One region of the Rhizobium brockwellii genome, then DNA from elsewhere that is predicted to be linked to it. Evidence: riboswitches for the same ligand, from Rfam matches in the RefSeq annotation. Region 1 holds a riboswitch; each other region holds the start of a gene.

Region 1 (7,344 bases):
GACATCGACGACGTCTTTCCACTCACCGAAGTCGTATTCGATCGTGGGCTTTACCGGGCCGGTAATCCCGGCGGAATTGACGAGGCCGTCGATACGGCCAAAAATCTCCTCGGTCGTCGCCGCCGCGTTTTTCACTGATACAGGATCTGCGACGTTGACGCTGAAAGCGACCGTGCCAGATCCGAGAGCGGAAGCGCTGTCCTTCGCCATGTTTTCGTTCAGGTCCCAGATGGCCACCTTGCCACCAGACTGGATGACGCGCTCTGCGATGGCGTAGCCGATGCCGCGCGCACCGCCTGTGATCACGATGATCCGTTCCTTCAAGTCGATCATGTTCATTGGGCCGTTATCCTCCGATTGAGCCGCCGATAGCCGAATATCTATTGGAAATTCCGGGATTTCTCCTTCAGCGTATCGATGTGAAGGTCAGGAATTTATCCCGAGTCCGAAACTATGCCGAGCCCATTCCCTAAAGCCCGAGATTTCCGGTAATCAAGGATTTAAAAGCTCGGCGTAATTTGAACGCTTTGGAAGACCGGGTATGGCCCGAAGCGAAAATCTTTGTCTGCATCCGTTACTCCGAAAGGCATTCTGCAGCCCCTTGTGTATAGACATTGCCGCACGCCATTAGCGAACGAACAGTAGGAGATGCTATGAACAGCAATCTTAAAGAGCTATCGTTTCAACAGGTTGATGTTTTTTCCTCGGAGCGAATGGGTGGAAATCCACTTGCGGTGGTAGTGGATGCGGACGATCTTGATACATCAACGATGGCCAAGTTTGCCAACTGGACCAATCTAAGCGAGACGACCTTCCTCCTAAAGCCGACGGTCCCGGATGCTGATTATCGCGTCAGAATTTTCACGCCACATCAGGAGCTACCCTTTGCCGGACACCCGACTTTGGGTAGCTGCCACGCATGGCTGACCTTGGGCGGAAAGCCAAAGCAGCCAGTTGTCATCCAGGAATGTGAGGCGGGTTTGATCCGGATCAGAAGAGACGACGATATCCTCTCATTTCTGGCTCCAGATTTGATCAAGACTGGACATATCGATAACGATCTAATGAAACGAGTTATGAGCGGTCTAAGTCTGTCACCTGAGATGATAGTCGATGCGAGTTGGGTAGACAACGGTCCCGGTTGGATGGCCTTGCTCCTGAAAAGCAGAGACGATGTCCTACGTGTCCGTCCGAACTACAAGAGTATTTCCGGACTAAGGGTAGGCCTGATTGCACCATGTTTGGGGGACGTCGATGGCGTGGATTTCGAGGTCCGCGCCTTCACCGCCGCTGGTTACGAAGACCCAGTCACTGGTAGCCTAAATGCGGGTTTGGCAAAATGGCTCATTTCCGCAAATCTCGCTCCGCCTTCATACATCGCTGCGCAAGGGACGGTCTTGGGCAGGTCAGGGCGGGTACATGTCCGGCTCGAATCCGAAGATGTTTGGGTTGGCGGCAATGTCGTTACCTGCATAAACGGAAAAGCTATCCTCTAAGACAGTCATCGGCCTGAGGCCGATGACTGCAATTGGCGCTTTCCTGCCTACTGAAAGTTCCTCGATAATTGGTGGGCTCGGCATAGTTTCGGACTCGGGATAAATCCCTTATGCCGAGTTCGGCATAAGGGAACAAAGATATCTCGGCCTCGCACGGCGTCGACGATACCGACATCGGTTTGCTCACCTTGACTGTCAATGGCGTGACTGTGCGATTGAGGCCATGCTCAACCGCACTGCCCTAGGTGTTCAGTCCCCATCCATCATGAAAGACGAGTTCATCGAGCGGCAGCCGCTGCCGCCAACCTTTGACGGAGAGTTCCGGCTCGTCATAGAGCCGGTCGACGAAACCGGCACAGAGCCAGGCGACCACCTCGATATGCTGGGGTATGCCGAGAATGCTCTTCAGGTCGCCTTCATGAAAGATGCTGACCCAGCCGATGCCGACCCCTTCCGCCCGCGCCGCAAGCCAGAGATTCTGGATGGCGCAGACAGTGGAATAGCTATCCATCCTGGGATTGTGCGTGCGCCCCAGTACCACGCTGCCGCTGCGAGTAGGATCGCAGGTCACGCATATGCCGAGCGGCGCCTCGACGATGCCTTCGAGCTTGAGCGAGCGGTAGGCCCGCCGCCGTTCGCCTTCGAACATCAGCGCCGCCTCCTCGTTGGCCCTCGCAAAAGCATCCCGGACGCGCGCCCGCACGGTTGCGCTTTTCACCAGAATGAAATTCCACGGCTGCATGAAGCCCACGGAGGGTGCATGATGGGCCGCCGTCAGCAGCCGCCGCACAAGGTCATCCGGCAAGGGATCGGGCAGGAACTGGCTGCGAACGTCGCGCCGCGTCATGATCGCGTGATAGACGGCCTCGCGTTCGGCCAAGGAAAAACCGGACGCCGCCGAAAGGGCATCCTCATCAAAGGGTCGCATCGTCAAATCCCCAACAACGCAACCGCCCCGCCGTCCGCGCGGATCGGTCTATCTAGCCAGGCCGGTCTTCTGACTCGGCGTCATCCGTCTGCCGCAGCCTTCCCGGCAAGAAGCCAGTGGCGTGATGAAGCGGCAAGCGTCGGCCTTACAGCGTTGGGCACGTTCCGGCCTTGCACCGGATTCCCGATTCTCCCGCCTGGACGGCGGGCACCTGACGGCGCATCTATTTCAGGAAAGCGCGGCGGCGGCAAGCCGGCCCTCATGCCGCCGACACGCTGCATGCGACATCGATTTCATGGACAGAGGCGCATCGCTGCCTTAGAAACAAACCGATCCTGACCGACGCCCATGGCGCCGCACTTTTCTCTTTGCATTTTGGTTGCCCGTGCCCCGCCTCACGCCCATGATCCTTGCGGTCGCCCTGTTCATGGAACAGATGGATTCGACCGTGATCGCCACCAGCCTGCCGGCGATCGCCGCCGATATCGGCACCTCGCCGATCGCGCTGAAGCTCGCCGTCACCAGCTATCTCGTGGCGCTGGCGATCTTCATTCCGATCAGCGGCTGGATGTCCGATCGGTTCGGCGCGCGTAACATTTTCCGCATGGCGATCGTCGTTTTCATGATCGGCTCGATCGCCTGCGCCTTTTCCAACTCGATCACGGCCTTCGTCATCTCACGCCTGATCCAGGGCGCTGGCGGCTCGATGATGACGCCGGTCAGCCGCTTGCTGCTGGTCCGGGGAACGCCGCGTCACGAACTCGTCGATGCCATGGCCTGGCTTACCATTCCAGCTTTGATCGGTCCGATCATGGGTCCGCCGATCGGCGGCTTCCTCACCACCTACCTCACCTGGCACTGGATCTTCTGGATCAACGTCCCGATCGGCGTGCTCGGTATCATCCTCGTCACCCGTTTCCTGCCGGCGGTCGAGCCGCGCAGCCCGCGGCCGATGGATTTCCCCGGCTTCTTCCTTTGCGGCATCGGCTTCTCCGGCTTCGTCTTCGGCCTGTCGGTGATCAGCCTGCCGGCCGTGCCCGTTATCTACGGTTATGTCACGGTTACGATCGGCGTCCTTGCCGGCCTCCTCTACCTCCTGCATGCCCGCCGCGTGCCCTATCCGCTTCTCGATCCGAAGATGTTCCGTTACCCGATGTTCCGGGCGGCAATCCTCGGCGCCTCGAATTTCCGCATGGGACTTGGCGCCCTGCCTTTCCTGATGCCGCTGATGCTCCAGCTCGGCTTCGGCCTGACGCCGCTGCAATCGGGCTCGGTCACCTTCGTCAGCGCGCTCGGCTCCATGGGCTCGAAATTCGCCGCCTCGCGCACATTCAATGCTTTCGGCTTCCGCACGGTGATCTCGCTCACCACCTTGCTGGCGGCGATCTTCCTCGGCATCAACGGCCTGTTCACCGCCGAAACGCCGCTGTTCCTGATCATGGCCTGCCTGCTGATCGGCGGTCTGTTCCGCTCCATGGCTTTCTCGGGCGTCAACGCCATGGCCTTCGGCGACGTCGATGATGCCGACAGCAGCCAGGCAACCGCGATCAATGCCGTTGCCCAGCGTATCTCCATGGCGATGGGTGTGGCGATCGCCGGCGGCATCCTCGAAATTTCCAGTAGCTTCCACGACGGCAAGCTGCTGGTCTCGGATTTCCACATCGCCTTCTTCAGCGTCTCGGCGATTTCGGCGCTGGCCTGCATCACCTTCCTGCGCCTGCCGCACGATGCCGGCGCGGAACTGACGGCGCGCGGCCGCAAGCGCCGGCACGCCGAGCCCGAAGAGGCCGTGGCGGAAAATAGCTCCTAGATTACTTGTGGCGGGAATGCGCCTCGCGATGAGCGAGGTGAGATCGTCCAATTCTACTTTATGATTTATTCACACATAAAATACACACTGCGTTTGCGCGTTTTGGGTTGCAGCGAGAGCATGGGCATGAGCGTCCATGATGCGACCGCCAGCGTGATGCCCGTATTGATACGCCGGTCGAAAACATATCCGACTGAGCCGCATTTCGAGGCCCCCGCGGAATGTTCCATTTTTTGAAGACGCTGCCTCTGACAGCCAAGCTGGCGGCCATCATCGTTGCCGTCAATCTCTGCGGCATTTCCGCTTTAGCCACCTATACGTGGATGTATGAAACGCGCGCGTTAATCGATGGCGCCAAGGCGAACTGGTCCAAGGATGCCGAGCAGTTTGCATCCGTGGCCGCTGGCGGCGTGAAATGGGGCAAGGCGAACGCCGTTCGCGAAGCTTATTCGCTCTACCGCGACGACCCCTCGCTCGACCTCGTCCAATTTGCCGCATTCAATGCGGACCTCGCCGCCGTCGACACCTGGGCGCGCGATGGCATCAGCGGTCTGCCCGCCGCAGCCGATCTAGCGAAGAGCCTAAGTGCGAAGCCGGAAAAAACGACCGTCGACGACAGTGGAATATCTGTCGGCGTGGTGACGATCATCGCGCCGCTGCCGCTGGATAAAGCGGGAAAGATCACCGGTTACGTCGTCACCAACTGGTCCGTCGAGAAAATCGCCGCCGAAGTCAAGCACAAGGTGCTGATTTCGCTGCTGACCCAGTCCGCAATCACCGCCATCGCCGTTGCCGCATTCCTTCTCGCCATGCGCAGCCTGGTCGGCCGGCCGATCCGGATCATCAGCGAACGGATCAGCGCGCTGCAGAAGGGCGATCTGGTCTCTCCCGTTACCTACAAGGAAAACGGCGATGAAATCGGCTTTCTCGCACGTGCCCTGGAAGTTTTCCGTCACGAGGCGATCGCCAAGGTCGAAAGAGAGCAAGCAGCTGCCGAGCAGAGTGCCTCGCTCGACGCCGAGCGGGCGCGCAACACATTGTTGACCGAAGAAGCCAGCAACACGCAACGGCTGGTCATGAACGCCCTCGAAAATGCCCTTGAACAGCTCGCCGCCGGCGACTTTTCCATACATCTGGCCGATGTCGGTCCCGAATTCGATAAATTGCGGCAGGATTTCAACAACATGGTCGATGCGGTCGCGGCCGCCCTGACCGAGATCAAGACCGCTTCCGTGGCGGTTGAAACCGGTTCGAGCGAGCTGGCGACCTCCGCGGATCAACTCGCCAGGCGCACCGAGCAGCAGGCAGCCGCATTGGAAGAGACGGCCGCCGCGCTGGATGAAGTGACCACGACGGTCAGAACATCCTCGCAACGCGCCGAAGATGCCGGGCAGTTGGTCGAGGAGACGAAGCGGAGCGCGCATGTCTCTGCAACGGTTGTGCGTGATGCGATCGGGGCGATGGACCGGATCCAAACCTCGTCTAGCCAGATCGGCCGCATCATCGGCGTGATCGACGAAATCGCGTTCCAGACAAACCTGCTGGCGCTGAACGCCGGCGTCGAAGCCGCACGCGCCGGCGAGGCCGGCAAGGGTTTTGCTGTTGTCGCCCAGGAAGTGCGTGAACTCGCCCAGCGCTCTGCCAATGCAGCCAAGGAAATCAAGAACCTCATCAACGTTTCCAGTCAGGAGGTCTCTGTCGGCGTCGGGCTGGTGAATCAGACCGGCGATGCCCTCCTGAAGATCGAGGAACAGATCAATCGCATCAGCGACAGCATCGCTTCCATTGTTCACTCCTATCGCGAACAGGCGACGGGTCTGCAGGAAATCAATGGTGCGATCAACCAGATGGACCAGACGACACAGCAGAATGCGGCAATGGTCGAGGAAACGAACGCCGCCTGCCACGAGCTACTGTCGCAGGGACGCCTGCTGCAGGACTCAGCCGGCCGGTTCACCGTCGCCGCATCTGCGATGAGCCAGCCCAAACCCGCTCAACCCGCTCGTCAACCCCGCGCCGAGCACCGCCCCGAGCAAAGAACTTTCCTGCAGCGCCGTGCAGGAAATACCGCCGTAGCCGCTTCTCCCGATGCATGGGAGGAGTTCTGAAGCCAAGCCCATCCGATAAGCCGCATTCCTCAGCAACCGATAATCAGGAAACGAACAATATGAAGAAAGTTGTGACCGCATTTCTTTTTGCCTGCACCGCATCTGCCGTGCCCATGGGCGCATCCATGGCACAGGATGCCAAGCTTGCCCCGATCTCCGACTACGTGACGAGCGACGTCAAGCCCTGGCTCAACGACCCCGCCATCGTCGAGGCCGTAAAGGCGCAGAACGCTGCCAACGCCAATCTCAGCGCAGCCGACGTCGACGCCCTCGACAAGAAGTGGCGTGCCGAAGTCGATGGCTCCGACCACTCGATGATCGACGGCGTGCTCAACAATGCACTGTCGAAATTCCTTCAGGGAAAGAAGGAAGCTTCCGGCGGCAAGATCACGGAAATCTTCGTCATGGATGCAAAGGGCCTGAATGTCGGTCAAAGCGACACCACGTCGGACTACTGGCAGGGCGACGAAGCAAAGTTCCAGAAGTCCTTCGGCGCCGGCAAGGACGCCGTCTTCGTCGATGAGATCGAAAAGGACGAATCGACCCAGACGCTGCAGTCGCAGGCAAGCGTCACGATATCCGACGACAAAGGCACGCCGATCGGCGCCATCACCGTCGGTGTCAACGTCGACGCCCTCTGATATCCGGAACCGTGCTTAGTTCGTAAAGCAGTGCAAATGCATAGCGCCCAAAAGCATAGGCGATATGCATAAACAACGACTTGGAGCACGTCGCATAAGAGAGATCGAATGCGACGTGCTTTGTGGGTCCCCGGGTGTATCTTCCACAAGAGTGCCCGATTTTCAGACAGAAAATTCCGCGTGACAACGCCTGGGCGTGACGTTACATACGCGCCATGTCGATCACATCAATCAACGCCTCGCGATTTTATTGGTACCGCTGCTCACAGCGGATGCGGGTCCATGCGTAACTGAATTCGACGCGACGACAACCCGAACAGCCGCTAGTCTACCTGGCGGCTTTTTTGTTCCGCGCGGGTAT
Region 2 (7,344 bases), on a different replicon from region 1:
ACAAGCCCGATCGCTCCAAGCCCGCTGACAGCAATCAGAAACAGAATTCTTCCCGAAGCAATCCAGGATTGCTGAAACGTATTGGAGCTGGAAGGAAGAACGATCTGCAAGCCTAGACCCCTGAACACCACGACACGGGCGCATTCGTCGACGCTAACAAAGAAGCGTTCACGTAGAATTAAAAGCTCCGGCCCACTATGGTGCGAGATCGACTATGCCCCAAGGAGCTCCCGACGATGTTGCGCATATCCATTCAGACTATACTGCGCGGAGCGCTGATGGCGGGCGGGATCGGCGTCTTTTTGGCGGCGGCCGCGCCGCTCGAGGTGGCTGCGCAGGATCGCATGCCGATGAGAATTGCCGTCGAAGGTGCATTTCCGCCCTTCAACTATCTCGATGCAAACAACAAGCTTCAGGGCTTTGATATCGATATTGCCAATGCGCTGTGCGAGGTCGGCAAGTTCGAATGCCAATTCATCATCGAGAAGTGGGACGACATCATCCCCGATCTCGTTGCCGACAAATACGACGCGATTATCTCATCCATGTCGATGAGCCTTGAGCGGCGTCAAAAGGTTGCCTTCACTGGAAAATACTACAACAGCCCGTCGGTGTTCATCGCCCGGAAGGACTCGTCGATCAGCGATGTCAGCCCCGCCGCCCTCAGCGACAAAATTCTTGGGGTGACGTCGTCGACCGCGCAGGAATCCTATGCCAACCATCTTTATCCGGAAATGAAAAAGACGGTGTTTCGGTCATCGCCGGAATTGTACAAGGGTCTGGCGGATGGGAGCGTAGACATTATCCTCGAGGATAAACTGGCCATCTACGATTGGATTGCCAACACCAAGGCGGGAAGCTGCTGTGAGTTCAAGGGGCCGGATCTGGTCGACGTCACCTATTTTGGCGAAGGCGCCGGTATAGCGCTGCGCCTGGATGACAAGGAGCGTCTGACGCGCTTGAACGAAGCTTTGAAGAGCATCCAGGCGGACGGGACCTACGACATGATCAACGCAAAATATTTCCCGTTCAGCATCCAGTAGTTCGCCGGCCAATTTTGGAGAAATGTGGAATGGCCGGGTTTTCGCCCGGCCATTCCTATGTCTGCAGTCATAAGCGCTATGCGGCTTTCGCCACCTCGCCATGCGGATCGAGGACATATTTCGTCGCCGCTCCCTGGTCGAAGCTCTCATATCCATTGGCGGCATCGTCGAGCGGGATGACCTTGGCGTTGACGATATCGGCAATTGGCAGCCGGTCGTGGAGGATCGCCTGCATGAGTTGACGATTGTATTTGATCACCGGAGTCTGGCCGGTGTGGAAGGACTGCGCCTTGGCCCATCCGAGGCCGAAGCGGAGCGAGAGATTGCCGTGTTTGGCGGCATTGTCGACGGCGCCCGGATCCTCGGTGACGTAGAGGCCGGGAATACCGATCGAACCGGCGGCACGGGTAATCTCCATCATCTGATTGAGCACGATCGCCGGCTGTTCCCCGCCCGAGTGGCCGCGGGCCTCGAAGCCGACCGCATCGATGGCGCTGTCCACTTCGTTGGTGCCGACGACCTGCGCGATCATGTCGCCAAGACGGTCACTCTTCGACAAGTCGATCGGTTCGAAACCGACCTTTGCCGCATGCGCCAGACGGTCCTGATTGAAATCGCCGATCATCACGACTGCAGCGCCAAGAATGCGAGCCGAAGCCGCAGCCGCAAGGCCGACCGGGCCGGCGCCTGCGACGTAGACGGTCGAGCCGACGCCAACGCCCGCACGTACTGCACCATGGAAGCCGGTGGGCAGAATGTCGGAGAGCATGGTGAGATCCCGGATCTTTGCCATTGCCTTGTCCCGATCAGGGATTTTCAGCAGGTTGAAATCTGCGTAGGGAATGGTGACGTAGCGCGCCTGTCCGCCGATCCAGCCGCCCATGTCGACATAACCGTAGGCGCCACCGGCGCGGGCCGGATTTACCGTCAGGCAGACACCGGTATCCTGAGACTTGCAGCAGCGGCAGCGGCCGCAGGCGACATTGAAAGGCACTGAGACGATATCGCCGATTTCGAGCATCTCGACATCGATGCCTTTCTCGATGATCTCGCCGGTGATTTCATGACCAAGGACCAGGCCCGGCATCGCCGTCGTGCGGCCGCGGACCATGTGCTGATCGGAGCCGCAGATATTGGTAGAAATCACTTTCAGAATGACGCCGTGTTCGATCCGGCGGCCGTCGGGCGCTTCCAGCTTCGGGTCGTCGATGTCGCGAACTTCAACCTTGCCCGGCCGGAGATAGACGACGCCTCTATTTTTGCTCATGAATTCCTCCCACTTGTTTGAATGCCTCGATCTGCAACCGATGCAGCCGATGGCAACCTTCCCTCCGGCCTGCCTCCTCTGCAGCCCGGTGTCCACAACACGAGGATACCGCCGCATCGGGCGATATTCGGATTTTGCAAAAGGGACAGATTGAATGGAGAAGAGGAGTAAACGCCATGGCTTTCGGTCGTTCCGCTCGTGCTCGTCTGCCTGCAATCCGTCGATTTGCTCTGCCAAGAGCTGGTTTCCAGCTCCAGAATCTCCTTTCGATCCATCTCGATATCTTTCCGGATGTCCATCCGGCGATTTCCTTGAGGATTTCAGTTCTTCTACCGCTGCGGGGCAGCGCCGGCGTCGACCGGCTTGCCGATGGTCCATTTCGCCGGTTTGCGAGATAGCGCCTTGAACACCACAAGCAAACCATGCCTGACGGAAAACAGCGATCAAGAAAACGACATGGGTGCAACTCAAAGACGACAGTCGGCAAAGTCGCCATGGCTCGCTGCGCAGGGGAAATAATTGATCCCGCGAATACGGCGGTTTTCCGGATCGTCCCGGAAGATTGATCGCCGCCTAAAGGCTTTAGGCGCGATGCGGTCGCCGGCTGCGGCTGACGTCGATGGCTGTGTGCCAGATCACCGCGCCGAGGATGATCGCGCCGCCGAAAAAAGTGGCGACGGGCGGCTCTTCGGAAAACAACAGCCAGACCCAGAAGGGCGTGAGCACGATTTCCATCGTGCCGATCAGCGCCGCCTCGGTCGGCGGCATCCGCTTCGCCCCGGCAAGGAAGAGCACCAGCGCCAGGGAGAAATTGGTCGCGCCGAAGGCAGCGAGAACGACCCAGTTGTGCAGGTCGAGCGAGCCGACCGAACCGAACGGCGCGAAGAGTGCAAGCGTCAGGAAAGCGCTGACCACGGTCGGCGGCAGGCTCGGCACGTCGGGACTGATGCGCGGAATGATGATGACGAGCGCGAAGGACGCCGTCATGCCGAGTGCCAGCAGGTCGCCCCATCCGGTGCCGCCGCCGATCGACGAGGCGACGATAACCGCGACGCCGAGGAGCGAGATGCCGCCGGCAATCAGCGTCCGCCTGGCAACCCTCTCCCTGAGGATGAGCCAGCCGAACAACGCTGCGATAAAGGGCGCGGTCGCATAGATCATCGTCACGTTGGCGACGGTGGTCATGTAAAGCGCCCCGATGAAGCAGCCCTGACTGAAGGTCTGGCAGGCGATCATCGCAAGGCTGGACGGATGGAAGATGGAACGCCATTGCTGCCGTGAAATACCCCCTTCGAGGAAAAGGCAGGGGATCAGCAGGAACAGGCCACCGAACAACGATCGCCAGGCGATCGCCGTCCATACGTCGGTCGTCAGGAGACGCGAATAGACGCCGCTCGCGCTCCAGGCAAGTGTCGCGGCAACGATGAGAAGCACACCCTTCTCATGCTCGCTGCCTGCGAGGCGTCTGGCCGGATTTTCAATTGTCACGCAGATATTCTCAAAGAAGGAAGTCGAACGCGGGCCATTTGTGCGCCCAGAATTGACATCAGACAAACGAATAGTAGAGATAGCTATCATCGATTTTTTCTATGGCTGGACATGCACGAGCCGATTGAGAGCGACCTGCTGAGAACCTTTCTTGTCGTCGCCGAGACGTCGAACTTCTCCGCGGCCGCTCAGCGCATCGGGCGGACGCAGTCGGCCGTCAGCAGCCAGATCAAGAGGCTGGAGCAGACGATCGGGGAAACGCTGTTCGAGCGCGGCGCCCGCGGCGTGCTGCTCACACGCCAAGGCATACAGCTGGTGCCCTACGCCCGCAGGATCATCGACCTTTTGAACGAGGCCGCCGCGACGATCCGCAGCAAACCGCTGGATGGACCGGTGCGTATCGGAATTCCCGAGGAATACAGCCAGACGGTACTGCCGGCGGCGCTCGCGGCTTTCGCCGTACGCCACCCGGCCGTCGAGGTGACCGTGTCCTGCGATTATACCGTCCGCAACCTGGCCGCCCTCGAGCGGGGCGAACTCGATCTGGCCGTCGTTTTCGATTGGAGCGATGAGACGAAAGGCGAGGTCATCTGCATTGATCCCACAGTCTGGGTGACGTCGATGGTCCACCGGCTGCACGACATCAATCCCCTGCCGATTGCGACCTATCGCAACTCCACCTGGTCGCGCGATTTTGCGCTCCGGTCGCTGGAGCAGATCGGCCGCAATTACAGGATCGCCTTCATCGCCGATACCGGCTCGGGGCTGAAGAATGCCGTGATTGCCGGCCTTGCCGTGACTACGCTTTCCCGCAGCAATATACCGCCCGGCTGCCGGGAGCTGACCGCCGAAGACGGTTTCCCGCCGGTCGATTCCTCCAAGGTCGTGCTCCGCCGAAGCACCTACCGTTCCAGCGAGGCCGTTCGGGAACTTGCTGAGATGATACGGGACGCGTTCCAGCCTATACCAGCATCTCCGATGACGTGATGCGGCGGCGCAAGCGGCGCCGGGTGTCCGACGGGCTCTCGGAAAAACTCGCCCGGTAGCTTCTCGCAAAGGCCGACGCCGAGTTGAAGCCGGTCGCGGCGGCGATGTCGGCGAAAGATGCTGTCGTCTCGATCACCTTGCGGCGCGCCGCATTCAGGCGCAGCGCCAGATAGTGCACATGCGGCGGCGCGCCGATGCTCTGCTGGAAGAGATCCTGCAGATGCCGGGCGCTGATTCCCACCCGGCGGGCGAGCCGTGCCAGGACCAGAGGCTGCTCGATATGCTCCTCCATCAGCCGTACTGCCTGCGTCACGCGGGGATCGTGCATGCGCAACCCGGCTGAGGCTGCGGAAAGCGGCTCATCGGCATGAAAGGAAGGCTGCTCGTAACGGAACAGCCGGCTGACCTCCAGCGCCAGGGAATAACCCTGCCTTCGTCGGATCACCTCCAGCATCAGGTCGACGGTCGGAAGCGAACCCGAGGTCGTCAGCCGTTTGCCGTCGATGACGAAACGATCCTTGACGGCTCGCACCTCAGGATAAGCCAGCGCAAAATCCTCGTAGTCCTCCCAGTGGACAGTCGCCGGCAGTCCGTCGAGCAGGCTGGCTTCGGCCAGCAGCCAGGTGCCGGACTCGATGCCGGCAATCACCGTGCGATAGCGGGCGGCCTGGGAGAGCTGCATCTTTAGCGCCGGCGTAGCACTTCGGCGCCAGTTGTAGCTGGCCAGCACGAACAGCGGCGCATCCTCGGTCGTCGCCATGAAAGTGCCTTGCGCGGGCACGGCAATATTGCTGGTGGTCAGAACCGGCGCTCCGTCCGGCGTCAGCAGCCGCCAGCGATAGAGTTCGCTGCCGGAAATGCGATTGGCGCCACGCAGCGGCTCGATGACCGAGGCGATCAGGATCAGGTTCGCGTCCGGCAGGACGAGAAGGTCGATATCGAGCCGTTCCGTCGATCGCTGCAGCAAGATCCCCTCCTGTGAGCTCCGATAATGTATCGATTGCTTCCGAAATTGCAACGCATCGCCATCCATCCTGTCGCGTAATGCGGATAAGACGAGGGAGAACAAAAACATGCCTCTTGCGATGAACCGCGATGTCTTCATCACCTGCGCCGTCACCGGCGCCGGCGACACGGTTTCCAGATCCAGCCACGTGCCGATCACTCCCAAGCAGATCGCCGATTCCGCCATCGACGCGGCAAAGGCCGGTGCTGCGGTCGTTCACTGCCATGTCCGCGATCCGGAAACGGGTGCCGCCAGCCGCCGTAACGATCTCTACAGGGAAGTCACCGACCGCATCCGCTCGGCGGATGTCGACGTCGTCCTCAATCTCACCGCCGGCATGGGCGGGGATCTGATCTTCGGGGATGTCGAGAGTCCCCTTCCCCTCAATCCGAAGGGAACGGACATGGCGGGCGCCACCGAGCGCGTCAGTCATGTCGCCGAATGCCTGCCCGAGATCTGCACGCTCGACTGCGGCACGATGAACTTCAACCTCGGCGACTATGTCATGACCAACACGCCGGCCATGCTGCGGGCGATGGCGAAGAAGATGACCGATCTCGGCGTCCGCCCCGAGATCGAGGCCTTCGACACCGGCCATCTCTGGTTTGCCAAGCAGCTTGCCGAGGAAGGTCTGATCGAAGACCCGGTGCTGATCCAGCTCTGCATGGGCATTCCGTGGGGCGCGCCCGACGATCTCAACACCTTCATGGCGATGGTCAACAACGTGCCTGAGAGCTGGACCTTCTCAGCCTTTTCGATCGGCCGCAACGCCATGGCCTATCCGGCGGCAGCCGTTCTCGCCGGCGGCAACGTGCGCGTCGGCCTGGAGGACAACCTCTTTGTCGGCAAGGGCCAGCTCGCCACCAATGCTGAGCTCGTCGAAAAGGCCGTGCAAGTGGTCGAAGGCATGGGCGCCCGGATCATCGGTCCGGAAGACGTCCGCAAGAAACTCAAACTGACGAAGCGCTGAGGACGGCATGACAGGGATCAACAAGGCAGCATGCATCGGCGGCGGCGTCATCGGCGGCGGATGGATCGCGCGTTTTCTGCTGGCCGGCATCGACGTGAACGTGTTCGATCCGCATCCGGAAGCAAGCCGCATCGTCGGCGAAGTCATCGCCAACGCCGAAAAAGCCTATGCCATGCTGACCGGCGCACCGCTGCCGCCGCGCGGCAGGCTGACCTTCTGCGACACGCTGGAGAAAGCTGTCACCGGCGCCGACTGGATTCAGGAGAGCGTGCCGGAAAGGCTCGATCTCAAGCGTGGCGTGCTGACGCAAATCGATGCCGTGGCACGGCCGGACGCGCTGATCGGCTCTTCCACGTCAGGCCTGCTACCGACCGATCTGCAGCGCGACATGAAGCATCCCGAGCGCCTCTTCGTCGCCCATCCCTATAATCCCGTCTATCTGCTGCCGCTCGTCGAAATCGTCGGCGGCGAGAAGACTTCGGCTGCGACCATCAAGGCAGCGATGGAACGCTTGCCGCCGATCGGCATGAAGGGCGTCCACATCGCCAAGGAAATCGAGGCCTTCGTCGGCGACCGGTTGCTC
Region 3 (7,344 bases), 1.7 Mb from region 1:
CGATACAGCCCTTAAGGCCGCTGATCGAGCTTGGCCACTCGCAAGGATACCGCTTTGCCCTGGAAACACAGGGAAGCATAGCCCAGGGCTGGTTTCGCGATCTTGACGCCCTGGTCATCAGCCCCAAACCGCCATCAAGCGGTATGCTGACCGATTGGGATCAGGTGGATCACTGCCTTCAATTGGCCGTCGGCGGACCGGAGGTCGCATTGAAGATCGTCGTCTTCGACGATACCGACTACGAATTCGCCCAGCGCGCGGGTCAGCGCTATCCCCAAATTCCACTGTTCCTTCAGCCCGGCAATCACACGCCGCCGCCACCTGATGATGATGACGACGACGCACGCATTGATATCGACGGCGTGATGGATCGGATGCACTGGCTTGTCGATAGGGTGACGGCCGACCAATGGTTTACCGTACGCGTACTGCCGCAATTGCACGTGCTGCTCTGGGGTAACAAACGAGGAGTATAAGCTTCTAGCGCTCCGGAAAGGCGAAGACATCGACCGGCTCGCCGAGCCCGCGCAGCGGGAAGGTGCCGAGACTGTCCATGTCTTCCGCGCAGCCCGCCATTTCGACGAAGGCCCGCGACAGCAGCACCGGACGCTTGACCTCCTTCGTCAGGGTTTCCAGCCGCGAGGCGACATTGACCGCCGGGCCGATGACGGTGAAGTCCAGCCGCCGGCGCGAGCCGATATTGCCATACATGACGTCGCCGACATGCACGCCGACGCCGTAGCGCAGCGGTTCGCGTCCGTTGCCCGCATACTGCCGGTTCAATTGCGCCATCAACGCCTGCCCTTCGCGGATCGCCTCCAACAGATCGTGACAGGCCGTATCCTTGCTCAGCGGGAAGATCGCCAGCAATCCGTCGCCCATGAACTTCAGGATTTCTCCGCCATACCGTTCGATCGGGTCCGACATGGCGTCGAAGTAATCGTTGAGCAGATGGATGACATCGTCACGTGGCCAGAGATCGGAGATCGCCGTAAAGTCGCGCAGGTCGCAGATCATGATTGCCGCACCGACGGTCGCACCACTGCCGCGCGTCGTGACGCCCGACAGGATCTGTTCGCTTGCATGCGGTCCGACATAGGTCTGCAGCAGCGTGCGCGCCATGATGTTCTTCAGCCGGATTTCGCTGACGAGGGTCAGGGCCGGCAGCAGGTCGCGCAGGAAATCGACATGCTCGCTCGTAAAGCCGCCCGGCCGGCTGGTGGAAAATGTCGCGACGTGCCGTTTGCCGAAAGTATGCTCGACTGGCCAGGCGATATACTCCGTGAGGCCGTCGTCGCGCAGTTCCTGATAGAATGAATCCTCGTCGCCGTCGGCTGAGTCTTCCAGCTGTTTGCGTACCTCCTCCGCACCCTGATGGATCGCATTGACGGGACTCTTCAGGAACTCTGGCGTATTTTCGATACCATAGGCGAAAGTGTTGATCGTCGCCTCCGCCAGGCCTTCCTTCCAGAGGATGCGGGCACCGATCCATTGCGGGTGGTTCGTCCTGAAATGCAATGTCGCCCGCGCCACTGGCACTCCTGATGCCAAAAGCTTCTCGCACATGTCCACCAGGATATTGTCGATGAACCGCTCACCGCGCGTCTCGTTCACCAGCCAGTCGAGAATCCTTCTTCTGCGGATCGGCCACACGCCTTCGTCCGCAATATCGGCCTTATTCGAAAAGGATTGCATCAAAAACTCCCGCTGCGCCGCATCATCGGCGAGGACCAAATTTAGTTTCCGCTGAATGTGGGCGATGAGAGAGCAAATGATAAGAGGCAGACGGCGATCAAGCCTCAGAAATCCCAGTCCTCGTCCTCGGTCGCGACAGCCTTGCCGATGACATAGGAAGAACCGGAGCCGGAGAAGAAGTCGTGGTTCTCGTCGGCATTCGGCGAAAGTGCCGACAGGATCGCCGGATTGACCTTGCAGGCTTCAGCCGGGAACAGCGCCTCATAGCCAAGGTTCATCAGCGCCTTATTGGCATTGTAATGCAGGAATTTCTTGACGTCCTCGGTCAGCCCGACGCCGTCATAGAGCGCCTCAGTATATTTCGCCTCGTTGTCATAGAGTTCGAGCAGCAGCTCGAAGGCGAAATCCTTGATCTCCTGCTTCCGCTCGTCGCCGAGGCGTTCCAGCCCGCGCTGGAACTTGTAGCCGATATAATAGCCGTGCACCGCCTCGTCGCGGATGATCAGCCGGATCATGTCGGCCGTGTTGGTCAGCTTGGCGCGGCTCGACCAGTACATCGGCAGGTAGAAGCCGGAATAAAACAGGAAGCTTTCGAGGAAGACGCTCGCAACCTTCTTCTTCAACGGATCGCCGGAGCGATATTGCTCCATGATCAGCGCTGATTTCCGCTGCAGGAATTCGTTCTCCTCCGACCAGCGATAGGCATCATCGACATCGGGCGTCGAGCACAGCGTCGAGAAGATCGAGGAATAGGAGCGCGCATGCACCGCCTCCATGAAGGAGATGTTGGAAAGCACCGCCTCCTCATGCTGCGTCACCGCATCCTCCATCAGCCGGATGGAACCGACGCCATTCTGGATCGTGTCGAGCAGCGTCAATCCGGTAAAGACGCGGATGGTCAGCTGCTGCTCGACCGGCGTCAACGTCGCCCAGGAAGGAATGTCGTTCGAAAGCGGCACTTTCTCCGGCAGCCAGAAATTGCCGGTGAGCCGGTTCCAGACTTCGAGATCCTTGTCGTCCTCGATGCGGTTCCAGTTGATGGCGCGCACGCGGGAAGCGGGTTTGACTTGCATGTTCATCGGATGGTCCTTTTCGGGCGTCGGCATCTGCATGGCGAAGGGAACTGCGGAACCCTCCCGCTTCTTGCAGCGCCAGCGGCAATCAAATCACAGCGTACAGGATACGCAGCCCTGCACCTCGGTGCCGGACAGCGCCATCTGGCGAAGGCGAATGTAGTAGATCGTCTTGATGCCCTTCTTCCAGGCATGGATCTGGGCCTTGTTGATGTCGCGTGTCGTTGCCGTGTCGCGGAAGAACAAGGTCAGCGACAGGCCCTGGTCGACATGCTGGGTCGCCGCCGCATAGGTGTCGATGATCTTCTCCGGCCCGATCTCGTAGGCATCCTGATAATAGTCGAGATTGTCGTTGGTCATGAACGGCGCCGGATAATAGACACGGCCGATCTTGCCTTCCTTGCGGATCTCGATCTTCGAGACGATCGGATGGATCGAGGAGGTCGAGTGGTTGATATAAGAGATCGAGCCTGTCGGCGGCACCGCCTGCAGGTTCTGGTTATAGAGGCCGGAGGCCATCACCGCCTTCTTCAACGCCACCCAATCTTCCTGCGTCGGAATGTGAATGCCTGACGTCTCGAACAGCGCCCTCACCGTCTCCGTCGCCGGCTCCCAGAGCCGGTCGGTATATTTGTCGAAATATTCGCCGGAGGCATATTTCGAGTTCTCGAAGCCCTTGAAGCTCGTGCCGCGTTCGACCGCCAAAAGGTTCGAGGCGCGGATCGCGTGATAGGTCACCGTATAGAAATAGATGTTGGTGAAGTCGACGCCTTCCTCGGAGCCGTAGAAGATGCGTTCACGGGCGAGGTAACCGTGCAGGTTCATCTGGCCGAGGCCGATCGCATGGCTCTCGTCATTGCCCTTCTCGATCGAGGGAACCGAGGAGATGTGGCTCATGTCGGAGACGGCCGTCAGCGCCCGGATCGAGGTCTCGATCGTCTTGCCGAAATCGGCCGAATCCATTGCCGCGGCGATATTCAGCGAGCCGAGATTGCAGGAAATATCCTTGCCGAGATGTTTGTAGGAAAGGTCGTCACGATATTCGCTCGCCTCGCTCACCTGCAGGATTTCCGAGCATAGATTGCTCATCGAAATACGTCCGGCGATCGGGTTCGCCCGGTTCACCGTGTCCTCGAACATGATGTAGGGGTAGCCGCTCTCGAACTGGATTTCGGCAAGCACCTGAAAGAATTCGCGCGCCTTGATCTTCCTCTTGGAGATGCGGGCATCATCAGCCATCTCGCGGTATTTTTCCGTCACCGAAATCTCGGTGAAGGGCACGCCATAGACGCGCTCCACGTCATAGGGCGAGAACAGGTACATATCCTCGTTGTTCTTGGCGAGTTCGAAGGTGATGTCGGGCACGACGACGCCGAGCGACAGCGTCTTGATGCGGATCTTCTCGTCGGCATTTTCGCGCTTGGTATCGAGGAAGCGCATGATGTCGGGGTGGTGGGCATTGAGATAGACGGCACCCGCGCCTTGGCGCGCACCGAGCTGGTTGGCATAGGAAAAACTGTCTTCGAGCAGCTTCATCACGGGGATGATGCCCGAGGACTGGTTCTCGATATGCTTGATCGGCGCGCCCGCCTCGCGGATATTCGTCAGTGACAGCGCCACACCGCCGCCGCGCTTCGACAATTGCAGCGCCGAATTGATCGACCGACCGATCGATTCCATATTGTCCTCGACACGCAGCAGGAAGCAGGAAACCAGTTCACCGCGCTGCTTCTTGCCGGCGTTGAGGAAGGTCGGCGTTGCCGGCTGGAAGCGGCCGGAAATGATCTCGTCGACCATGTCGCGGGCAAGGGTCTCGTCGCCGCGCGCCAAGGCCAGCGCCACCATACAGATGCGGTCCTCATAGCGCTCGAGATAGCGCTTTCCGTCGAAAGTCTTCAGCGTATAGCTGGTGTAATATTTAAAGGCGCCGAGGAAGGTCGGGAAGCGGAATTTCTTGGCATAGGCCTGGTCGAACAGGTCGCGTACGAAGTTGAAGGAATACTGGTCGAGGACCTCCTGCTCGTAATAGCCCTCGGTCACGAGGTAATCGAGCTTTTCCCGGAGATTGTGAAAGAACACCGTGTTCTGGTTCACATGCTGCAGGAAATATTGCTTGGCAGCCATTCGATCCTTGTCGAGCTGGATCCACCCCTCGTCGTCATAGAGGTTCAGCATCGCATTCAGAGCGTGGTAGTCGAGCGTTTCCGCCGCTTTCAAAGGACGTTCGCTGGCGGGATGAGCAAAAGTGTTATGCGGTTTTGCGCCCGCATCCCGCGTCAGAGGTGTTCCTGTGTCCAAAACCGTTCCATTCCGTGTTTGACGTTGGCGACGTCGTCTTCCGTGCCCAGCAGCTCGAACCTGTAGAGGTACGGCACCTGGCATTTCTGCGAGACCACGTCACCGGCGAGCCCGTAAGTCTCGCCGAAATTGCTGTTGCCCGCGGCAATCACGCCGCGGATGTGTCCTCGGTTTTCCGCTTCGTTGAGGAAACGGATCACCTGCTTGGGAACGGCGCCCTTGCCGCCGTCGCCGCTATAGGTCGGCACGATCAGCACGAAGGGTTCGCGGATATGGAACGCGTCTGCGCCAACTGGCGGAATGCGCGCCGCGCGCAGTCCGAGCTTGGCGACGAACCGATGGGTATTCTCGGATCGGCTGGAATAATAGACGATCAGGCCCATCGCTTGTCCTCAGGTCAGGAGAGCGCGCTGATCATGTCGGGACGGAAGCCCGCCCAATGCTGCTCGCCGGCGATGACCACAGGCGCCTGCATATAGCCGAGGCTGCGGACGCGATCGAGCGCTTCGGCATCCTCAGAGATATCGACGATGTCATAATCGACACCCAACCGGTCGAGGGCGCGGTAGGTGGCAGTGCACTGGACGCAGGCAGGCTTGCTGTAGACGGTGATGGTCATCATGTTCCTCGTGATTCAATGGATTCCGGACGAAAAACGGGGATCGGGCGCCTTGCAGCGTCCGAGGCAAAACTTGGCAATCAATCTGATTAGGGCGGCGCTTCAGGCGCCGGGCATTATCCCTTGCAGGATCTGTGCGGGCGGCGGTTTTGATTCTCTCGACATGACTTCAACCCCGAAGTGCTCATGCGGACGTTCGGGGGCAGCGCAACAGATGCGGATTTAATCCGCCTGACATGCACAACCTTCCGGACACCCCGCACGTGGACGTTTCGCTCAAGGCAGGTCTCCTGGCTTGCGGGTCGAAGCACCCTGCCCCCAGCCTTCCCAAAGCATCATGCCTCAGTGACCTGAAATCGGACAGTTGCTCGCCGCTTACAGTTGCGGGGGCAGCTCCGGTCTTGTTTTGCCTTCATGGCAAAACGCACCGTATTCCCGTCTTAGCCCGCGATCCTGACGAATCGAAGGAACCTTGAACACAAGATATAGTACTCGAATCAAAGTTGACGTCAACGGATGGTTTGTGCGTCGCGTTACGGCATGTTTGAAATTGCTACATTCCTGTGAAAAACATGGATAACAGCTGGTTAACAGCGGCAGGCTGTGGAGAAGCCTGCCGAGCCAGGAGCCGGCATATACCGGCTCTCCAGGAATCGATTAGGCGCTCAGGCGCGAGTCGTTGCGGCACTCCGCAACACCCGGGCGGCCGCCACCATGTTGACGAGCGCCGGACGTGTGAAAGAAAGAAATGCTATATCTTTATTCGAAGCAGCCGCAGTGCGTTGATCGTCACCAGCACGGTGGCGCCGGTATCGGCGAGGATCGCCGGCCAGAGCCCGGTAATGCCGGCGATCGTCGTCACCAGAAACACCGCCTTCAGCCCAAGTGCGATGGTGATATTCTGCAGGATGTTGCGCATCGTGCGTTTGGAAAGTTCGATCATCCGCGCCACATCGCCAACGCGTCCGTGCAGCACGGCTGCATCCGCCGTCTCCAGCGCCACATCGGTGCCGCCACCCATGGCGATGCCGATATCGGCAGCGGCCAGCGCCGGAGCGTCGTTGATGCCGTCGCCGACCTTGGCGACGACGAAGCCCTGGCGCTTCAATTCGCCGACGACCCGCTGCTTGTCCTCGGGCATCATCTCACCGCGCCAGTCGATGCCGAGCATGCCGGCAACGGCTGCTGCCGTCCGCTCGTTGTCGCCTGTCAACATCATCGCCTTGACGCCTGCTGATTTGAGGGCAGCGAGCCCAGCCTCGGCATCCTCACGCGGCTCGTCGCGCATGGCGATCAGGCCGGCCGCAACACCGTTGACGAGCAGCACCGACACGCTCTTGCCCTCGTCGTTCAGCGCCGTGATGCGTGCATCCTGTTCGGCGCTGAGCGTCCCGCGCTCGCGGGCGGCAGGCGGCGACAGCAGGTCCAGCGTCTCACCGCCGACTTTGCCGCTGACACCCTTGCCCGGCAGCGCCTCCAGCTCGAAGGCCGGCGGCACGGGAACACCATCGGCCTTGGCACGGTTGAGGATCGCCAGCGCCAGCGGATGGCTGGAGCCTTGCTCCAGCACCGCCGCACGCGACAAGACCTGCGCCTCGCTCAGCCCGAACGAAATGATGTCAGTTACCTGAGGCTTGCCTTCCGTCAGCGTGCCTGTCT
Region 4 (7,344 bases), 160 kb from region 1:
CGAGCTGCGACTGCGCAAAGTGATGGCGCTGCTTACCTCTCCGCTGCGCGCCCTTGTCGTCTGGCGGCGCAGGCGATCGGCGGCAAATCGGCTTGGCGCCTTGCCAGATCACATGCTGAAAGACATTGCCTTGTCGAGGGGCGAAATACCCTTCGTCGCCTCCCAGGATGCAGACTGGAGCAGGTTCCGCTAGCGTCTCGTGGCGGGCGTCCGCATCGGGCGTAAAACCTCGCAATGCGTCGATACCGGTATCAATCTCTCTGCCATCTGCCCCGCGGTTGTGGTGGCAGAGTTCGATGGCTAGAAACATCGGTTTGGCCGGGCTATCACTGGATGTCGTGGCGACCCGGTTCGGATTGCCGCCCATTTGCCCGATTTGCCATCATAAGATTGTGGCGGCTCATGTGGAGGTTTAAAAATTAGCAATCATATTCAGTGGCTTATAGAACATGGAATCACAGCCGAGCATATAGCCGAGCTGATAGCCGGATTGTGCGATCGGTTGATCGCGGATGGCTTTCCGATCTGGCGGGGAAGCATTTCAATGCCGTCAATTCATCCCATGTATGGCGGCGTCTCGGCCAATTTCGTGCGCGGCGGTGCGACTACGATCGAGAATGCCGAATATGGCACTGCGGGAGTGCTGAATTTCGAGAAGACCCCGATCTATTTTCTTTTGGGCCGTGGCGAAACGTCAGGTCGCTGGAACATCGCCAAGGGTGAGGGTGTCGATGACTACCCGCAGCTTGCGGAATTCGCGCATAGCGGCGGCACGGATCACCTGGTCAGCCTGCTGGAGTTCCCGAAGGAGGCTGCGCTACGCGGAGTCAGTCTGTCTCTCACAAGCGACAGGCCGGGCGGATTTTCTGATGATCAACTTGCGATCGTCGCGAAGCTCTTCCCGGCGCTGGGGCTGGCTTGTTATCGTATCGCGGCAACGAGAACCGCATCGGATATCCTCGCCGTCTATACAGGCGCCAAGACAAGTGCACGCATCCTCGCAGGCGATATTCAGAGGGGAAAAGGAGGGGCGATCAATGCGGCGATCCTGCTTGCGGACCTGCGAAACTTCACGGCGCTGACCGAGGTTTATCAGCCGGGCGAAATCGCCGGGTTTCTGAATGAACATTTCGAGCTGATCGGCTGGCATGTCGAGGAAAATTCGGGTGAGATCCTCAAGTTCATGGGTGATAGCGTGCTGGCGATCTTTCCGACCGATGCTGAAGATCCGCAAAAGGCCTGCATGGCCGCTCTGGCTTCAGCAAGGAATATTCTAGAAGCCAACAAGGTGCTGAACGGTCAGCGGAGGAATGATGGAGGTCCTGACATCGGCGTCGATGTCGTGCTGCATCTCGGCGAGGTCTTCTACGGAAATATAGGCGCACGCGGCAGGCTTGATTTCACGGTGATCGGCAGCGCCGTCAACGAGGCTTCGCGCCTCGAAAAACTATGCAGCACGCTCGGACATCACCTTCTGATGTCGGAAAGCTTCGCCGTCACCTGCGCCGTCGCCAACGAATGTCTGGGGTCCTTCGAGTTGCGGGGGGTTTCGAAAGCGGTAAACGTGTTCAAGCTCGCCGACGCCGTATCTTGAAGCGTAGATCCGATCGGCGCGACGACGGATCAGATCTCGCCTGAGACCTCGCGACGGCGGCGGTCGAGTTCTTCGCTGTAGCGGCGCAGCGTATAGCTTTCGCTGAGCTGGCCGATCACCTTGCGTTCGATCAGGTTGTTGACGACGGCGAGTGCTTCGCTTTCGCTCTTGTCGAAGATCGCCGCCGCCTGCTTGGCATTCATCTGCGGCTGCAGGAAATCATTGCGATAGCGGATGAAATCGGCAAGCGTCTTGCCCTCGTCCTGCGCATCGGTCGGATTGGCGTAGATCTCCGGAACCAGCACGAGGCCTGCATATTTGTCGCTCTCCTCGACGAGGATGACGCGCTGGGTCGAGCCGATCGGGAAGGCCTTCTTGAACTGCTCCAGCGTGATGCCCGCCTTTGCGGTCTTGACGTCGGCGCGCATCAGCTTGTCGACCGTCAGATTGCGGATCCATCCGACGTCGTGGGCGCTGCGGATGCTTTCTCCGCGCAGATGAAAGCGCCAGGTGGCGAAGGAGTAGCCGAAGGTAGAGCGCACGACGAGCGACGAGGTGATGACGGCAGCGAGCACCAGCGCCGTGATCGGGAAATCGCCGGTGATTTCGAGCGCCAGGAACGTCATGGTCAGCGGCCCGCCGATGACGGCGACGGCAAGCGAACTCATGCCGACCACGGCATAGATGACCGGCGTCAGCGTCGCATCGGCGAAATAGGGGCCGCAATAGGCGAAGAGCTTGCCGAGCAGGGCACCCATGAACAGCGAGGCGAAAAACAGGCCGCCCCTGAAGCCGGAGCCGATGGAGATCGCCGAGGCGAAGGATTTCAACAGGAACAGCCCGATCAGCGTCGGGATCGCCACATCGCGGGAGAGGTTGAGATGCAGTGCGCCGTGGCCGGCCGAGAGCACCTGCGGCGAAATCATCGCCAGCAAGCCGACGACGATGCCGCCGAGAGCCGGGCGGAAGGGCGGGGCGATTGCACTCTTGCGTGCCAGTTCCTCGATGAAGGCGACGCCCTGCATGATCAGGATGCCGACGCCGGCGCAGAAAGCACCGAGCAGCAGCGCCGGGATATAGTCGGCCGGAACGACCGAGCCGAAGCTGCCGATATCGATGGTGAAATCGCTGCCGGCAAGCAGCCTTGCGATCAGGGTGGAGACAAGGGCGGAGACGACGACAGGCGTCAGCGAGACGATCGTATAGGTGCCGATGATCAGCTCGAAAGCATAGAAAGCACCGGTCAGCGGCGCGTTGAAGGCGGCGGCAATGGCGCCGGCTGCGCCGCAGCCGACGAGGATGCGCAGATCCGGCCGGCGCAGTTGCAGCTTCAGGCCGAATTTCGAGGCGAGGCCGGCAGCAAGCTGGGTGTAGCCGGCCTCAAGGCCGACCGAGGCACCGAAGCCGTTGGAAATCAGGTTCTGCACGGCAACGATGATGCTGTCGGTCAAGGACAGACGGCCGCCATGCAGGGCATTGGCCTCGATCGGGTCGACCATCGGCTTTTTGCGCCTTTTCGCCAGCACGAAGAGCAGCAGGCCAAGCAGGATGCCGCCGATAACGGGCGCGCTGAGCAGCAGCATCTTGTTCTCAATTTCGGACCCGCTCAGTCGCTCGCTGTCGGCGATGCCGAAGACCAGCTGGTGCAGTTCGTTGGACACGTAGCTCATGCCGGTGACGGCAAGGCCAGAGGTGATACCGACGACCGCGCCCGCCAACGACAGGCCGACCTCGCTGCGGCGGGTCAGCGCGCGCAGCCGTCCCGGATCGAAGAAAACACGCAGCGCGCGGAAACGGCGCCGATCCAATTTCATAAGCATGGTGAGACAACTAGGCAGAGAGAGGCCCGGTCAAGGGCGAAGGCGCAGTCCGCTTGCGACCTAATTGCGGCGAAAAGCCGGCGCGGGGGATAAATATTTATGACGTAAGTCTCTGATAAATGAAGATAATGTTGGTAGAGTTAGTCGTGTTGCCGTGAGTGTCCCAACTCGCCAGCTTTTGACCGGTCTTCAGCGCTGGTTGACTTCACCTCTGAGCTTGCCTAACCATCCCTGCTAACGGATGGTCGACTGACCATCCTGACATAACGGATGGTTCCGGATCGGTGTACGCCCTTCCGGATGAAAAGGGAATGTGACGGGGCGGACCCAAGCCGGGCGCCTTCATCACAGCCGACCCCGCGACTGTAGAGCGGTCAGGGTCTTCCATCCGGCACTAAGCCCTTCCGGCCGGCGGCTTGCAATCATGCAAGCGGGCGGGACGGGCGACATGCCGGAAAAGCCACTGGATATGCATGGTGATCAACCGGGGTCGGACGCCTCTCAATCTACGAATCGTCCACCTTTTCACTGATGCAGCCGGGAAGGCGAGGATGATCCGCTGGCACGATCAGGGCGACCGGTTTCCGGTCCGCCCCGATCGCGGCCGATAACCGCGAGCCAGGAGACCTGCCATGCGTGCCGGGCGAGAAGCCCACACCTGGGCACTATGCCCGTTGCCAGCACGGAGGTTGTCTTGGCTCAACGATTGAATTCGGCGCAGCCTGGTGCGGCGCATGCCACGCCTCCAAGTAGCGCTGCAAGAGGAGTGTTTTCGGCCGCTTATGTCGAATGCTGGGGTGTCACACCCTCAGTAGCCGAGAAAGGTGCACTCGGAACAAGCCACGGCTATGCACTCTCCCTGAGGGGCGTTTGAGTATGACCGCCACCTTCATCCTCGGCGGCGCACGTTCCGGCAAATCCCGGTTCGCCGAAGACCTCGTGACGGCGACCGGCCTCGACCGTCACTATGTCGCGACCGGCCGTGCATGGGACGAGGAGATGCAGGCGCGCATCGCCCAACACAAGGCTGATCGCGGTCCGTCCTGGACGACGCATGAGGAGCCACTCGATCTTGTCGGCAAGCTCACCGCCATCGACGGACCGGGCCGCATCGTGCTGGTCGACTGTCTGACGCTCTGGGTCACCAATCTGATGATAGAGGAGCGGAACATGGCGGCGGAATTCGCCGCCCTTGCCGATTTCCTGCCCGCCGTGAAAGCGCGGCTCGTTTTCGTTTCCAATGAGGTCGGTCTCGGCATCGTGCCTGACAATCGCATGGCGCGGGATTTTCGCGATCATACCGGCCGTTTGCACCAATCGATCGCGGCGAAGGCCGCCGAAGTTTATTTCATCGCGGCAGGCCTGTCGCTGAAAATGAAGGGTTAAGTCCATGAACCAGCAGAAGATTCCTGCAACCGTCATCACCGGCTTCCTCGGTGCCGGCAAGACGACGATGATCCGCAACCTGCTCACCAATGCCGGCGGCAAGAAGATTGCGCTCATCATCAATGAATTCGGCGATCTCGGCGTTGACGGCGACGTGCTGAAAGGCTGCGGTGCGGAGAATTGCACCGAGGACGACATCATCGAGCTGACCAATGGCTGCATCTGCTGCACCGTTGCGGACGATTTCATCCCGACGATGACGAAGCTGCTCGAGCGCGAGCAGAGGCCCGACCATATCGTCATCGAGACTTCTGGTCTTGCCCTGCCGCAGCCGCTGGTCGCCGCCTTCAACTGGCCCGACATCCGCACCCATGTGACCGTCGACGGCGTCATCACGGTGGTCGACAGCGCCGCCGTTGCCGCCGGCCGCTTCGCCGACGACCATGATGCCGTCGATGCGCGCCGCGCCGAGGATGAATCGCTCGATCACGAGAGCCCGATCGAGGAGCTGTTCGAGGACCAGCTGACCTGCGCCGACCTCATCGTGCTCAACAAGACAGACCTCATCGATGCTGCGGGCCTTATCAGGGTGCGAGACGAGGTCGCCTCCCGCACGGTGCGCAAGCCTGTGATGATCGAGGCGCGGAATGGCGAGGTGTCGGCTGGCATTCTGCTCGGCCTCGGCGTCGGCACGGAGGACGATGTCGCCAATCGCAAGTCGCATCACGAGCTGGAGCATGAAGACGGTGCGCCGCACGACCATGATGAATTCGACAGCTTCGTCGTCGATCTCGGACCCATTGCCGATCCCGCCGGCTTCGTCGAAGCGCTGAAGGACATCATATCAGCCCATGACGTGCTGCGTCTCAAGGGTTTCGTCGACGTTTCAGGCAAGCCGATGCGCCTGCAGCTCCAGGCCGTCGGCAGCCGCATCGACCATTATTTCGACCGCGCCTGGGTAGCCGGAGAAAAGCGCGGCACACGCCTCGTCGTCATTGGCCTGCACGAAATGGACCAGGGCGCGGTGAGGGCAGCGATCGAAGCGCTGGCATAGACCGATGCATCTGCTTCTGGCCCAGCAGGGAACGATCAGCGACGGCGAGGAGGCAATCGACCTCGGGCAGACGCCGGGCGATATCCTGTTCCTGTCGGCGGCCGACAGCGAGCTTGTAGCGATCGCCGCCGCCCATCGCGATCGCGGGGCGGGGCCTTCGCTCCGGCTCGCCAGCCTGATGAGCCTGAAGCATCCGATGTCTGTTGATACCTATGTCGAGCGCACGGCGCGGCATGCGAAGCTGATCATCGTGCGTGCGCTCGGCGGCGCCAGCTATTTCCACTACGCGCTGGAAGCGCTGCATGCGGCGGCGGCGCGTTCAGGTGCGCTGATCGCGGTGCTACCGGGTGACGCCAGGCCTGATGCGGGGCTGGTGCCTTTCTCCAATATTGACCTCGACGATCTCAACGCGCTCTGGGCCTATCTGATCGAGGGCGGCGATGCCAATGCGCGGGCCTTTCTCGATTATGCCGAGGCGATGTTGTCTGGCGCGGAGAAGCCGGCGGCGGCTGTGCCTTTGATGAAGGCGGGTATTTGGTGGCCGGGGCGGGGGTTGATCGGGGTCGAGGAGTGGCTGCGGGTTGTTGCGGAGGTGTCTTTGGGTGTGGTGCCCGCCTTATCCGCAGAGATCGAGATACCCCCCTCTGTCCTGCCGGACATCTCCCCCACAAGGGGGGAGATTGGCAAGTTGCCAGGGCTTCCCATAAAAGAACCGTTTGAAGATGCAGCACCTTCGGCTGGGGAGATGGAACGAGACCTATCATCCCTGATCTCCCCCCTTGTGGGGGAGATGTCCGGCAGGACAGAGGGGGGTACCTCAGGTTCGACGGAAGAGGTGGAATTCGAACCCACATCTCGCCCCATCGTCGCCATTAGCTTCTACCGCGCCCTCGTCCAAAGCGGCGAGACCGGGCCGATCGAAGCTCTGATCGAAGCGCTGATGACACTCGGCCTCCGCCCGCTGCCGGTCTTTGCCTATAGCCTCAAGGATCCGGTTTCCACAGGCATTCTCGAAAGCGTGTTTTCGACGCTGAAACCCGATGTCGTCATCAACACGACCGGCTTTGCGGTCTCGGCACCGGGTGCGGACCGGCAGCCGACGGTGCTGGAGGCGAATGAGGCGATCGTGCTGCAGGCGATCCTGTCGGCCTCGTCCAGGGAGGCATGGGCAGCTTCCTCGCAGGGCTTGTCGGCGCGCGATCTCGGCATGAACGTGGCACTGCCTGAAGTCGATGGCCGGGTGCTGGCGCGGGCGGTCTCCTTCAAGACGGCGGCACGGTACGATGCGCTGGTCGAGACGAATATCGTCGCCAGCCAGGCCGATGCCGGCCGGGTGCGCTATACGGCGGAGCTTGCCGCCAATTGGGCGCGGCTGCGGAAGACTTCCGCCGGCGACCGGCGCATCGCGCTCGTCATGGCGAACTATCCGAACCGCGATGGCCGGCTCGGAAACGGCGTCGGCTTGGATACGCCTGAAGGCACCGTCGAGG

The links. Region 1 has a riboswitch for cobalamin ahead of bluB (5,6-dimethylbenzimidazole synthase). Riboswitches for the same ligand answer to the same signal wherever they lie in the genome.
Region 2: linked by a shared signal. The riboswitch ahead of fdhA (formaldehyde dehydrogenase, glutathione-independent) and the one ahead of bluB (5,6-dimethylbenzimidazole synthase) in region 1 are both predicted to bind cobalamin.
Region 3: linked by a shared signal. The riboswitch ahead of nrdH (glutaredoxin-like protein NrdH) and the one ahead of bluB (5,6-dimethylbenzimidazole synthase) in region 1 are both predicted to bind cobalamin.
Region 4: linked by a shared signal. The riboswitch ahead of cobU (bifunctional adenosylcobinamide kinase/adenosylcobinamide-phosphate guanylyltransferase) and the one ahead of bluB (5,6-dimethylbenzimidazole synthase) in region 1 are both predicted to bind cobalamin.

What each region holds. Positions count from the first base shown of each region.
Region 1 covers NZ_CP053439.1:2,239,376-2,246,719, forward strand. Annotated here, with positions in the region: gene RLCC275e_RS11215 (SDR family NAD(P)-dependent oxidoreductase) at 1-339, opposite strand, end outside; gene RLCC275e_RS11220 (PhzF family phenazine biosynthesis protein) at 654-1,496, shown strand; gene bluB (5,6-dimethylbenzimidazole synthase) at 1,738-2,424, opposite strand; cobalamin riboswitch at 2,467-2,654, opposite strand; gene RLCC275e_RS11230 (MFS transporter) at 2,828-4,234, shown strand; gene RLCC275e_RS11235 (methyl-accepting chemotaxis protein) at 4,456-6,342, shown strand; gene RLCC275e_RS11240 (hypothetical protein) at 6,402-6,983, shown strand.
Region 2 covers NZ_CP053443.1:139,196-146,539, forward strand. Annotated here, with positions in the region: gene RLCC275e_RS32215 (putative bifunctional diguanylate cyclase/phosphodiesterase) at 1-131, opposite strand, end outside; gene RLCC275e_RS32220 (ABC transporter substrate-binding protein) at 237-1,043, shown strand; gene fdhA (formaldehyde dehydrogenase, glutathione-independent) at 1,120-2,310, opposite strand; cobalamin riboswitch at 2,532-2,730, opposite strand; gene RLCC275e_RS32230 (DMT family transporter) at 2,893-3,798, opposite strand; gene RLCC275e_RS32235 (LysR substrate-binding domain-containing protein) at 3,910-4,785, shown strand; gene RLCC275e_RS32240 (GlxA family transcriptional regulator) at 4,760-5,818, opposite strand; gene bcoG (3-dehydrocarnitine:acetyl-CoA trimethylamine transferase BcoG) at 5,859-6,761, shown strand; gene RLCC275e_RS32250 (carnitine 3-dehydrogenase) at 6,769-7,344, shown strand, end outside.
Region 3 covers NZ_CP053439.1:3,918,501-3,925,844, forward strand. Annotated here, with positions in the region: gene queE (7-carboxy-7-deazaguanine synthase QueE) at 1-476, shown strand, start outside; gene RLCC275e_RS19270 (adenylate/guanylate cyclase domain-containing protein) at 481-1,695, opposite strand; gene nrdF (class 1b ribonucleoside-diphosphate reductase subunit beta) at 1,800-2,774, opposite strand; gene nrdE (class 1b ribonucleoside-diphosphate reductase subunit alpha) at 2,862-5,066, opposite strand; gene nrdI (class Ib ribonucleoside-diphosphate reductase assembly flavoprotein NrdI) at 5,045-5,449, opposite strand; gene nrdH (glutaredoxin-like protein NrdH) at 5,464-5,685, opposite strand; cobalamin riboswitch at 5,949-6,175, opposite strand; gene RLCC275e_RS19295 (heavy metal translocating P-type ATPase) at 6,437-7,344, opposite strand, start outside.
Region 4 covers NZ_CP053439.1:2,401,093-2,408,436, reverse strand. Annotated here, with positions in the region: gene RLCC275e_RS12040 (DUF1127 domain-containing protein) at 1-193, shown strand, start outside; partial or broken gene RLCC275e_RS12035 (adenylate/guanylate cyclase domain-containing protein) at 297-1,594, shown strand; gene RLCC275e_RS12030 (chloride channel protein) at 1,624-3,414, opposite strand; cobalamin riboswitch at 3,669-4,063, shown strand; gene cobU (bifunctional adenosylcobinamide kinase/adenosylcobinamide-phosphate guanylyltransferase) at 4,291-4,800, shown strand; gene cobW (cobalamin biosynthesis protein CobW) at 4,805-5,854, shown strand; gene cobN (cobaltochelatase subunit CobN) at 5,859-7,344, shown strand, end outside.